Regions from separate parts of the Paenibacillus mesotrionivorans genome, predicted to be linked through region 1. Evidence: a T-box and tRNA genes for the amino acid it is inferred to sense, from the RefSeq annotation. Region 1 holds a T-box; the other holds one or more tRNA genes.
The links. A T-box is a leader RNA that pairs with one kind of tRNA and senses whether it is charged. The one in region 1 lies ahead of ACI1P1_RS29400 (proline--tRNA ligase), so its partner is inferred to be a tRNA-Pro.
Positions count from the first base shown of each region.

Region 2: it encodes a tRNA-Pro, which carries the amino acid that the T-box ahead of ACI1P1_RS29400 (proline--tRNA ligase) is inferred to sense. The anticodon was not compared.

Region 1 covers NZ_JBJURJ010000030.1:34,689-39,215, reverse strand. Annotated here, with positions in the region: gene ACI1P1_RS29410 (secondary thiamine-phosphate synthase enzyme YjbQ) at 1-103, opposite strand, end outside; gene ACI1P1_RS29405 (AraC family transcriptional regulator) at 188-1,102, opposite strand; T-box leader at 1,268-1,520, shown strand; gene ACI1P1_RS29400 (proline--tRNA ligase) at 1,586-3,484, shown strand; gene ACI1P1_RS29395 (pyridoxamine 5'-phosphate oxidase family protein) at 4,463-4,527, opposite strand, start outside.
Region 2 covers NZ_JBJURJ010000001.1:310,392-314,918, reverse strand. Annotated here, with positions in the region: gene spoIVA (stage IV sporulation protein A) at 1-717, shown strand, start outside; gene ACI1P1_RS01495 (HU family DNA-binding protein) at 961-1,233, shown strand; tRNA gene ACI1P1_RS01490 (tRNA-Pro) at 1,466-1,542, shown strand; partial or broken gene ACI1P1_RS01485 (translation initiation factor IF-2 associated domain-containing protein) at 1,521-1,580, opposite strand; tRNA gene ACI1P1_RS01480 (tRNA-Pro) at 1,649-1,725, shown strand; gene mtrB (trp RNA-binding attenuation protein MtrB) at 1,840-2,070, shown strand; gene ACI1P1_RS01470 (hypothetical protein) at 2,176-2,688, shown strand; gene ACI1P1_RS01465 (heptaprenyl diphosphate synthase component 1) at 2,795-3,664, shown strand; gene ACI1P1_RS01460 (demethylmenaquinone methyltransferase) at 3,672-4,415, shown strand; gene ACI1P1_RS01455 (UbiA-like polyprenyltransferase) at 4,405-4,527, shown strand, end outside.

The DNA of each region.
Region 1 (4,527 bases):
AGGTTCCCTCCCGGACCCCGCTTTTGGCCACAGCCTCACGCACCATTGCCGTAACCTCAATGAAATTCTCCGCATCCGTATTCAGCTTGTATTCATAGAGCATGGCGATCATCCTTTGCCGGTATAATACTTCATTATACCCGGCTTAGGCCGATCCTTCACACACCTTAGCCTATTACTGCCGCAATTACTGCCGCAAGCGGATCGGGATGGCAATCTCCATTTGGCAGGTACCTTCATGCAGCCAGGCGTGGTCCCGCTCGTCATACCTTTCGAAATCCAGCCTGGATTCATCATATTCATAATCCGAATTTGGCAGCCAGTTGGTCAGAATCTCCTTCCAGGCGGCAGGAATAGATTGAGGATACTCCTTTTCGGGAACCCGCGGCGTAGTAAATATGGCGTACAGCCCGCCCGGTATGACCTTTTGGCACATATCCGCCTCAATCTTGCCCTTGTCCTCCTGATTGTCCACCCCTACCCCCAACACCCAGGAGAACTCCCCTGTGTGTTCGTCCACATTGTAACAAACGCTGTATTCACAGTGCTCCGACTGGGTAAAGGTATGGTGCAGCCGGGACAGCATCGGGCCGTATTCCATGGACATGGTGTCCCAGAAGGCGGGGATATCGCTGACCCGCTTCACCTGCGGCATGGTGTGGCGGGATTCGAAGCCCACCACCAATATAGGTTCTTTTTCCATAATCGCAACATGCATATGCTTTATTCCTCCGGTTCTTGATTGGATGCTTCCTAACGCCGGTTTGCCCGGCGGCTGCGCATTGACATGCAGGTGGTACAGGGATGGCGGATAACCAAAGCATTTTTTGAAGGCCTTGGTAAAACCCGCATGGGTGCCAAACCCGTAATCCATAGCCACATCAATGACTTTCCTGCCCAAGGACAGGTCATACAGTGCAAAATCCAGCTTTCGCCGGGTTACATAAGCCATGATCGGCGTCCCGACCAATGAGCCGAATACCCGGCAAAAATGATAGGTGGAATAGTTGGCGAGAGCGGCCAGCTCGGACGGTCTAATTTCTTCCTTGATCCGGTCATCGATGGCTTCAAGCGCCAGTTGGACGGAGTCCTCAACTCCCATTTGTATTCCCCTTTCTCCCGTACGGTAACTTTATTATAACGAGGCCTGGAGCCGGCGGCTTATCCTGGCTTGCTGCCCTGCGGTGCCTGACGCCGGATATTGCCAACGGGTATTTGCCAATTGACAGACAATTCGAAATTTGCTACACTTCCACGTAATCGAATATCAAAAGCGATGAAAAGAACCAGTACGTATGCTGGATGTCCCAGAGAGAAGATGGTTGGTGCGAATCTTCACGGACAGGATGCGGAAACCCCTCTTGGAGCTGTGGCCTGAATCGTATGTAGTAGGGCTTATCGGATTTCCTCCGTCATAAGGGAAAGGTATCGGGCTGTAGTTGGCCCCGTACTTGGAAAGCACAGCGCAGCGATGCTCTGTGGAATTTAGGTGGTACGCGGACTGTCTGTTCGCCCTAAGCCGTTTTTTCGGCTTGGGGCTTTTTTTGTGTTCCTTATTTTCTATTCCCTAAAGGAGGCAGCAGGTATGAAGATGACAAGGCTTGTAGGCGAAAGGTTCCGGGAAAAACCCTCCGACTGTGTAATCGACAGCCATGCGCTGATGGTGCGCGGAGGATATATAAAGGCTGTGGGCAACGGGATTTATGCCCAGGCCACCCCCTTGCGCCGGATCACACGCAAGATCGAGGAGATTATCCGGCAGGAGATGGACACCATTGGCGGCCAGGAGGTGCTGCTGCCGGTTGTGCTGCCGGAGAGTCTCTGGGAGGAATCGGGCCGGGCGGCCAGCGTCGGCAGTGAGCTGCTCCGTTTCCGGGACCGGCACGGCAGTCCCCATCTGCTGGGCATGACCCATGAGGAAGCGGCGGTCCAACTGGTACGGGAATACGGCAGCAGCTATCTGCGTTATCCCTTCATGATTTACCAGATCCAGACCAAGTTCCGGGATGAGGCCCGCCCCCGCGGCGGATTGATCCGTGTACGGGAATTCACCATGAAGGATGCGTATTCCTTCCACACCTCTTTGGAGGACTTGCAGGAGTATTACCAACAATGCTACCGGGCATATGAGCGGATCTTCGCCAGGGTGGGGCTCCCCCAGGTGATCGCCATAGCGGCGGATACGGGGATGATGGGCGGAAGCTTATCCCATGAATTCATGCTGCCAACCCCTGTAGGCGAGGACACCCTGGTGCTTTGCCCGGAATGCGGCTACAAGGCCAATATGGAGGCGGCGGAGCATGTTGCGGAGCCTGCTGTGGAGTCTGCTGTAGTGTCTGTTGTGGATACTGCCGCTCCAGCCTGCGCCGCCTCTCATCCGCTTATACAAACTGGCAGCCCGGAGCTGGCTCTGGTCCATACCCCGGGAATGCGTAGCATCGAAGAGGTATGCGCGTTTCTTGGTCTGCAGGAGGCGCAATCCTGCAAGGCGGTAGTATACCAGACGGAGACGGACGGGCGGCTGGTGGTTCTTTTTATCCGGGGCGACCTGGAGGTGAATGAAACCAAGCTGACCAACCTGTTGGGCTGCGATGTGAAGCCGGCTGTATTGGAGGAGGGCTGCGGGCTGCAAGTAGGCTTTATCGGTCCTGTGGGACTTGAGCTGGGGCAGGGAAACACCATTATTTTCGACCGTTCGTTGCAAGGAGCTTCCGGCTTATGCTGCGGCGGAAATCTGCCCGACCACCACTACACCGGTCTGGATATGGAACGGGATTGTGCCGGGGCGGAATTTCATGACCTGGCGAAGGCTCGGGAGGGTGGCATTTGCCCGTCTTGCCATCAACCTGCGCTTACCCTTTCAAGGGGAATCGAGGTGGGCAATATCTTTCAGCTGGGGGACAAATATACCCGGGCCATGGGCATGCTGGCAGCGAATCAGTCAGGCGGGCTGGAGCCACCTGTGATGGGCTGCTACGGCATCGGCATCGGGCGGCTGGCCGCCTCCGTTTGCGAAATTTACCGAGATGAGCACGGGCCCATCTGGCCCATGTCCATCGCACCGTGGCAGGTGCATCTGTGCTGCGTGCGGGCGGATGATGAGGATGTACGGGCATGCGCCGATGGGCTATACCAGGAGCTGCAGCGGCTGGGCATCGAGGTGCTTTATGATGACCGGTCCGTGAGCGCAGGCGTAATATTTTCCGACGCTGACCTTTTGGGCATACCCGTCCGGATGATCGCCAGCCCCCGAAATCTGCAATCGGGCTGCTGCGAGCTGGTCACCCGGGACAAACGCATTAGCAAAAAGGTATCCATAGCAGACACCGCCCAGGCCGCGGCCGATTTGGTGAAGAGGCTATTGGATGAGCTGATGCGGATTCCCTCCAATAACACCATCCGGACTACAGGAGGAGCATGTATTCCGGTTAGCGGAGGAGAAAGTTCCGTTAAGGGCTGGAACATTGCGAGAACGAGGCAATAGCGGAAGGCATTCGTCCGCTAATGGCCAGACCGATCCGTGAAAAGGGCAATAGCGGAAGCCAAACTTCCGTTATTGCTTCGTTTCACCACATAAACGCCCCCCCTATGGCTGGATAGCGGAAAGAAAGGTTCCGCTATCACACTTAAAACAGCTGTGTGGGGCAAATAGTGGAATGTTACCTTCCCTTATCTCATAAGACATAGGTTTGTAGAGCAGACGGATTTATAATTTTACCATAACATGTAATTTCATGACTATAATATCCCCCTTAACCTCCTTGTCGTCCATTATCCCCTATAGTCAGGAAGCACAGGTACAGTACAGCAAGGAGAACTGACCTGACCCTGTTCCGGAGTCCGCCCACAGTCATTTCGTCTTGGCCGAAGTGGTTGCGGTTCGGGCGTGTGGTTCGGGCGTGTGGTTCGGGCGTGTGGTTAGTGGGGAGTCGAGAATGTAACCAAACCGATCGATTTGATTTGAGGGGATATCCGCTAGATGGGGTTGAGTTGAGTCGAACGTCATTTTTAGCACAGATGGACCAGCAATTAATTGGTAGGCTGCTTCGTTTATAGAAAGGGAACCTGCTATTGATTGGTGGTTGCTTCCTTTATTGGTAGTGAACCTGCTTTTGATTGGTGTTTGCTTCCTTTATGGGTAGTTTAGGCTTTGGGCAGGCTTCCTGAGTGTAGGGGATAATGGACGACAAGGGGGGGGGAAATGCCACTTTATCACCTTGGGAGTATGTAAATATATGGTATTTAATATATGTTTTACAGCGCAAAAAGGGCGGATCCCCGCTTAACCGCCTAAAGAAACGTGATCCGGATGAATCAATTCCGATCCCTAAGTTTCCACCGCGATTAACGGTTCCGTCCCCATTTGCTGCTGCAATGCTTCTATGTACACACTCTGCTCAGGGCAGCTTACAACTGGTTACCCTGTTCGGCTTTACCGCAAGGATTCCCCCTCGGGACAGGCTTACGCCTGAAGGGTGAAGCTGCCGTTTTTGAACTCGTACACCCGCTGCGGGTTGGGGGTGTAAT
Region 2 (4,527 bases), on a different contig from region 1:
AAGCACTGGCTGCGTACGGAGTTCGAATCCTCTGTCCGTGACACGGTGCAGGACATCCGCAGGCTGCGGGATGTGGACCGTGTGGTAGGCCAATTCGGGGCCTACGACTTTATCGAACGCGCCGCCTTGGCGGATATGAACATGGGCCAGGGTGTAGCCGAGATCGATCTGTTCGCCCCGGATGAGCTGTATGACCATATCCTCCAGGAAGTAGTCGGTGTGGAAATCCGCGGCAAGGACCATCTGCTGCAGCTGATGCAGGACTTTACCCATGCCAAGCGGGAATACGACCAGTTCGCAGAGGCACTGGAAATGGTCAAAACCACCGGCTACGGCATTGCACCGCCTACTCTGGCCGAAATGGCGCTGGATGAGCCGGAGCTGATCCGCCAAGGCTCCCGGTTCGGTGTACGCCTGAAAGCCACAGCCCCCTCGGTACATATGATCCGGGTAGATGTGGAGTCGGAATTCTGCCCCATCATCGGGACGGAAAAGCAAAGCGAGGAGCTGGTCCGTTATCTGATGCAGGATTTCGAAGAAAATCCGCTGAAGATTTGGGAATCCGATATCTTCGGCCGGTCGCTCCATTCCATCGTCCGGGAGGGCATCCAGGGCAAGCTGGCCATGATGCCGGACAATGCCCGCTACAAGCTCCAGGAAACCCTGGGCCGGATCATCAACGAAGGCTCCGGCGGTCTGATCGCCATCATTCTCTGATTACAAGCTTCCCCCTCCATAAAGCTCCGCCTGTGGAACCCCGGTCCGCAGGCTGGGGCTTTTTGCCTATTTATGCTCCAATACACGCAATTTGTCGTATCCGTAAGGGAAAACTTCATTTATCGACTTGAAATTGGGCCGACGGTGTATTACTATGAATTTGTTCGTTTTTATCCAATGGACACGTATAATTCCGAAAGAATCGGTAAACACATGTAATATACCGGGGGGAGGTGAATATGCATGAATAAATCCGATTTGATCGCCAAGGTTGCAGAAAGCTCCGAACTGTCCAAGAAGGACGCTACGAAAGCTGTCGAAGCGGTATTCGAGGCCATCACCGAAGCGCTGCAAGGCGGCGACAAAGTTCAGCTTGTTGGATTTGGTAACTTTGAGGTTCGTGAGCGTTCCGCTCGCAAGGGCAGAAACCCGCAAACCGGCAAGGAAATCGACATTCCCGCAAGCAAGGTGACTTCCTTCAAACCCGGCAAAGCTCTGAGAGACGGTGTACAATAATCTCTCGTACATAGATGCTTATACGGAAAAACGACAGGCCGTGGAATCTGATTTTCGGATTCTTCGGCTTTTTTGATGCCCTGCGGGTATCCGCGGAGCTCCTTCGACGGAAAAGTCTGATTTGTCCTGAATTGTCTGACTTTAAAAAAGTGATATCGAAAAGGTTGACACACCTTGCGAAATAAGGTAAACTCATTTTTGCCGCCGGGAAATGGCGGGCGCTTAAAGGTATCGGGGTATAGCGCAGCCTGGTAGCGCGCACCCTTGGGGTGGGTGAGGTCGCACGTTCAAATCGTGTTACTCCGACCATGTGAAGAAGACATCGTCAATTGCGATGTCTTTTTTCTTTTTTTCTCTGGAACTCTTTACAAATGGTTAAAAAACGAATATAATCGTTTTTGTTGACTTAAGGTATCGGGGTATAGCGCAGCCTGGTAGCGCGCACCCTTGGGGTGGGTGAGGTCGCACGTTCAAATCGTGTTACTCCGACCATGTGAGGAAAGACATCGTTAACTGCGGTGTCTTTTTTCTTTTCTCCGGGGTTTGACAGGAGAGGGACAATCCAGCATCATAGGGATAGGAAGCTTTTAGAGGAGGTCCAAGCAGATGGACAAGGAGCAGGCGCAGAGCGGAGAATATTTCGTAGTGAAGGCCAAGGATAACGGTGTGCATGTAATCGGTTTGACAAGAGGACAGGACACCCGCTTTCACCATACGGAAAAGCTGGACAAAGGGGAAGTAATGATCGCCCAGTTCACGGATCATACCTCTGCCGTGAAGGTCCGGGGCAAAGCAATCATTTGGACAAAATATGGAGTTGTTGATACGGAAGAATAAGAATATCGGAATAAGCAGGCATAGCCTGCTTTTTTCTTTTGTACAATGGAAAGGGGGAATATGAATCGGCCGGGCCTTGGTTCCGGCGGCTGGAGTTGATAAACAATGAAGCTGGCTGCGCGTTTGGCCGCGGCACTGCTGGTGTCACTGGGGATTGCCTGGGGACTGTCCTGGCTGCCCCAAGGAAGCTCACAGGCGGATCCGGTCTTCCAACCGGGGGGCGCCGGTTATCTGACGGAAACCAATTTGGTGGACGCGCTTGCCTCGGTACCGCTGGATCTGGAGATTGCCAGCGCCAATCTGCAGCATGGTGTACTGTCGGTGGATCTTTTTTTGCCGAAGGGTGTGAGCGGAGAAAGATTCGTCTATCATGATTTGTATGGGCTATGCAGCTTCTCCTGGAATTCCACCGCCAACGTGAACCATCTGCTGGTTCGGGTGCTGCAGCAGAACGCCGGCGACCGGCATTCCAAGGAGCTCCTGCTTGCCATGGAGGCTAAACGGAGCCAATGGAACAGGGAGGTGCTGCCTGCGGAAAGTCCCGTTGCCCTCTTCAAGAGCGAGCTGGAAAAGCAGGGAAATTTCAGCTACACCCCCCTATGGATGAAACAAAACTGACTGCCGCCACAAAATATTCACGAAATCGTGCGGTCAATTGCAGGTTATGCTATAATTAAATGCTGTAGATTTGAGTGTGATTTTCATCATGTTCGGAGGCAACCGGATGAGTTCATTTCACCTGCCCGAGTTGGCAAAGCAATATACACAGTACGATATGATCAGGCTTCACACGGAAGTGCCCGCTTTTCCGGAGGCACGCTCCAGGCTTCTTTTGGCCTTTCTTCATGAATCCGGCAATGCGGGGAAATCGGCAGAAAGCTTGACGCTGGCCGTATCTCTGGTTCAAATGGGCATCGATATCCATGAGATGGTTTCCATGTCCAATCAGGTGAAAGAAAAGAAGGCTGTCCGTTCCCGCCAGTTGAAGGTATTGGCGGGTGATTATTTCAGTTCAGGATATTATCATCTCCTGTCCGAAGCCGGGGAGATCGGCATGGTGGAGCATATTGCAGGTTCCATATGCGAGGTCAACCGGCTCAAAATGACGCTGTACGCCCGCATCCGGCAATTGAAGCTGACTGCGGAGGAGTATCTTCAGCAGATGGCGGGCATCCGCGCACAGCTTTTCGCAAGGTTCGACCATCTCATGAAAAGTGGGCTGGGCAAAGCATGGCAGGACATTCTTGAATGCTTCACCCGCTGCGAGCTGCTGGCGGACGAGTTGGACCAGCTTGGCAACCCGGAGCGGCTTCGGGAAAGCTGGGCATTCTGGCGGATGAGGGAGCAGGGGTACGGAGAACTTCTTGGCCAGCTGGAATCGTCCGCGGACAAGCAGGAGCAGATCAACGCCTTGATGCAGAAATGCAGGATTAAAGAACAGCTTCTACAGTTATTGGATGAGCAAGTGGGTCATTTATATGAAAAAGCAAGGCGACTGGATTCGGACAGACTGATGCAGGAGCTGCTGCAGATCGGGGATCCTTTTCTCCGTCTGGTGCGGCAGCCGCCGGCTGCTGGAGGAGCGATGAGGTGACAATCAGATGAGTTCCACCCAATCCAAGGAAAAATTTGTGCATGAGGTCTTTGAGAGCATCGCCCCTAAGTACGATCTGATGAATGATGTGCTGAGCTTCAGGCAGCATAAGTTATGGCGCAAGCGAACCATGAAACGGATGGCCATGAAGCCGGGGGATACGGCCATCGACCTGTGCTGCGGCACCTGCGACTGGACCATCTCCATGGCCCAGGCCAGCGGCTCCGGGCGGATTGTCGGTCTTGATTTCAGCCGGAATATGCTGGAGCGGGGGAGAGTTAAGGTCCGGGATGTGGGGCTGGAGCGGCAGATCGAGCTGATGGAAGGCAACGCGATGGAGCTTCCGTTCCCGGATAATACCTTCGATTACGCCACGATCGGCTTTGCGCTCCGCAATGTACCCGATCTGGTTAAGGTGATTGAGGAGATGCGGCGGGTGGTAAAACCCGGCGGGATGGTGGTTTCATTGGAATTGTCCAAGCCTACCTGGCAGCCCTTTAAGTCGATTTATTATTTTTACTTCCAGCGGATTCTTCCTGTGCTGGGGCGCCTGCTGGCTAAGCGGTACGAGCAGTACAAGTGGCTGCCGGAATCATTGATCACGTTTCCCGATCATAAGGAATTGGCCCGGATATTCAGGGATTGCGGCCTGGAGCGGGTAGAAGCAAGGCCCTTCACAGGCGGAATAGCCGCTCTGCATCTGGGGATCAAACCCCGGCAGGAGAAGGGAGACTCGGCGCATGTGGAATAAAATTAAGATTTTCTTGGAAATGATTAAGTTTGAACATACAGTGTTCGCCTTACCCTTTGCTTATATGGGCGCCCTGCTGGGTTCGATGACGGTGAACGGGCATCTGCCCTCT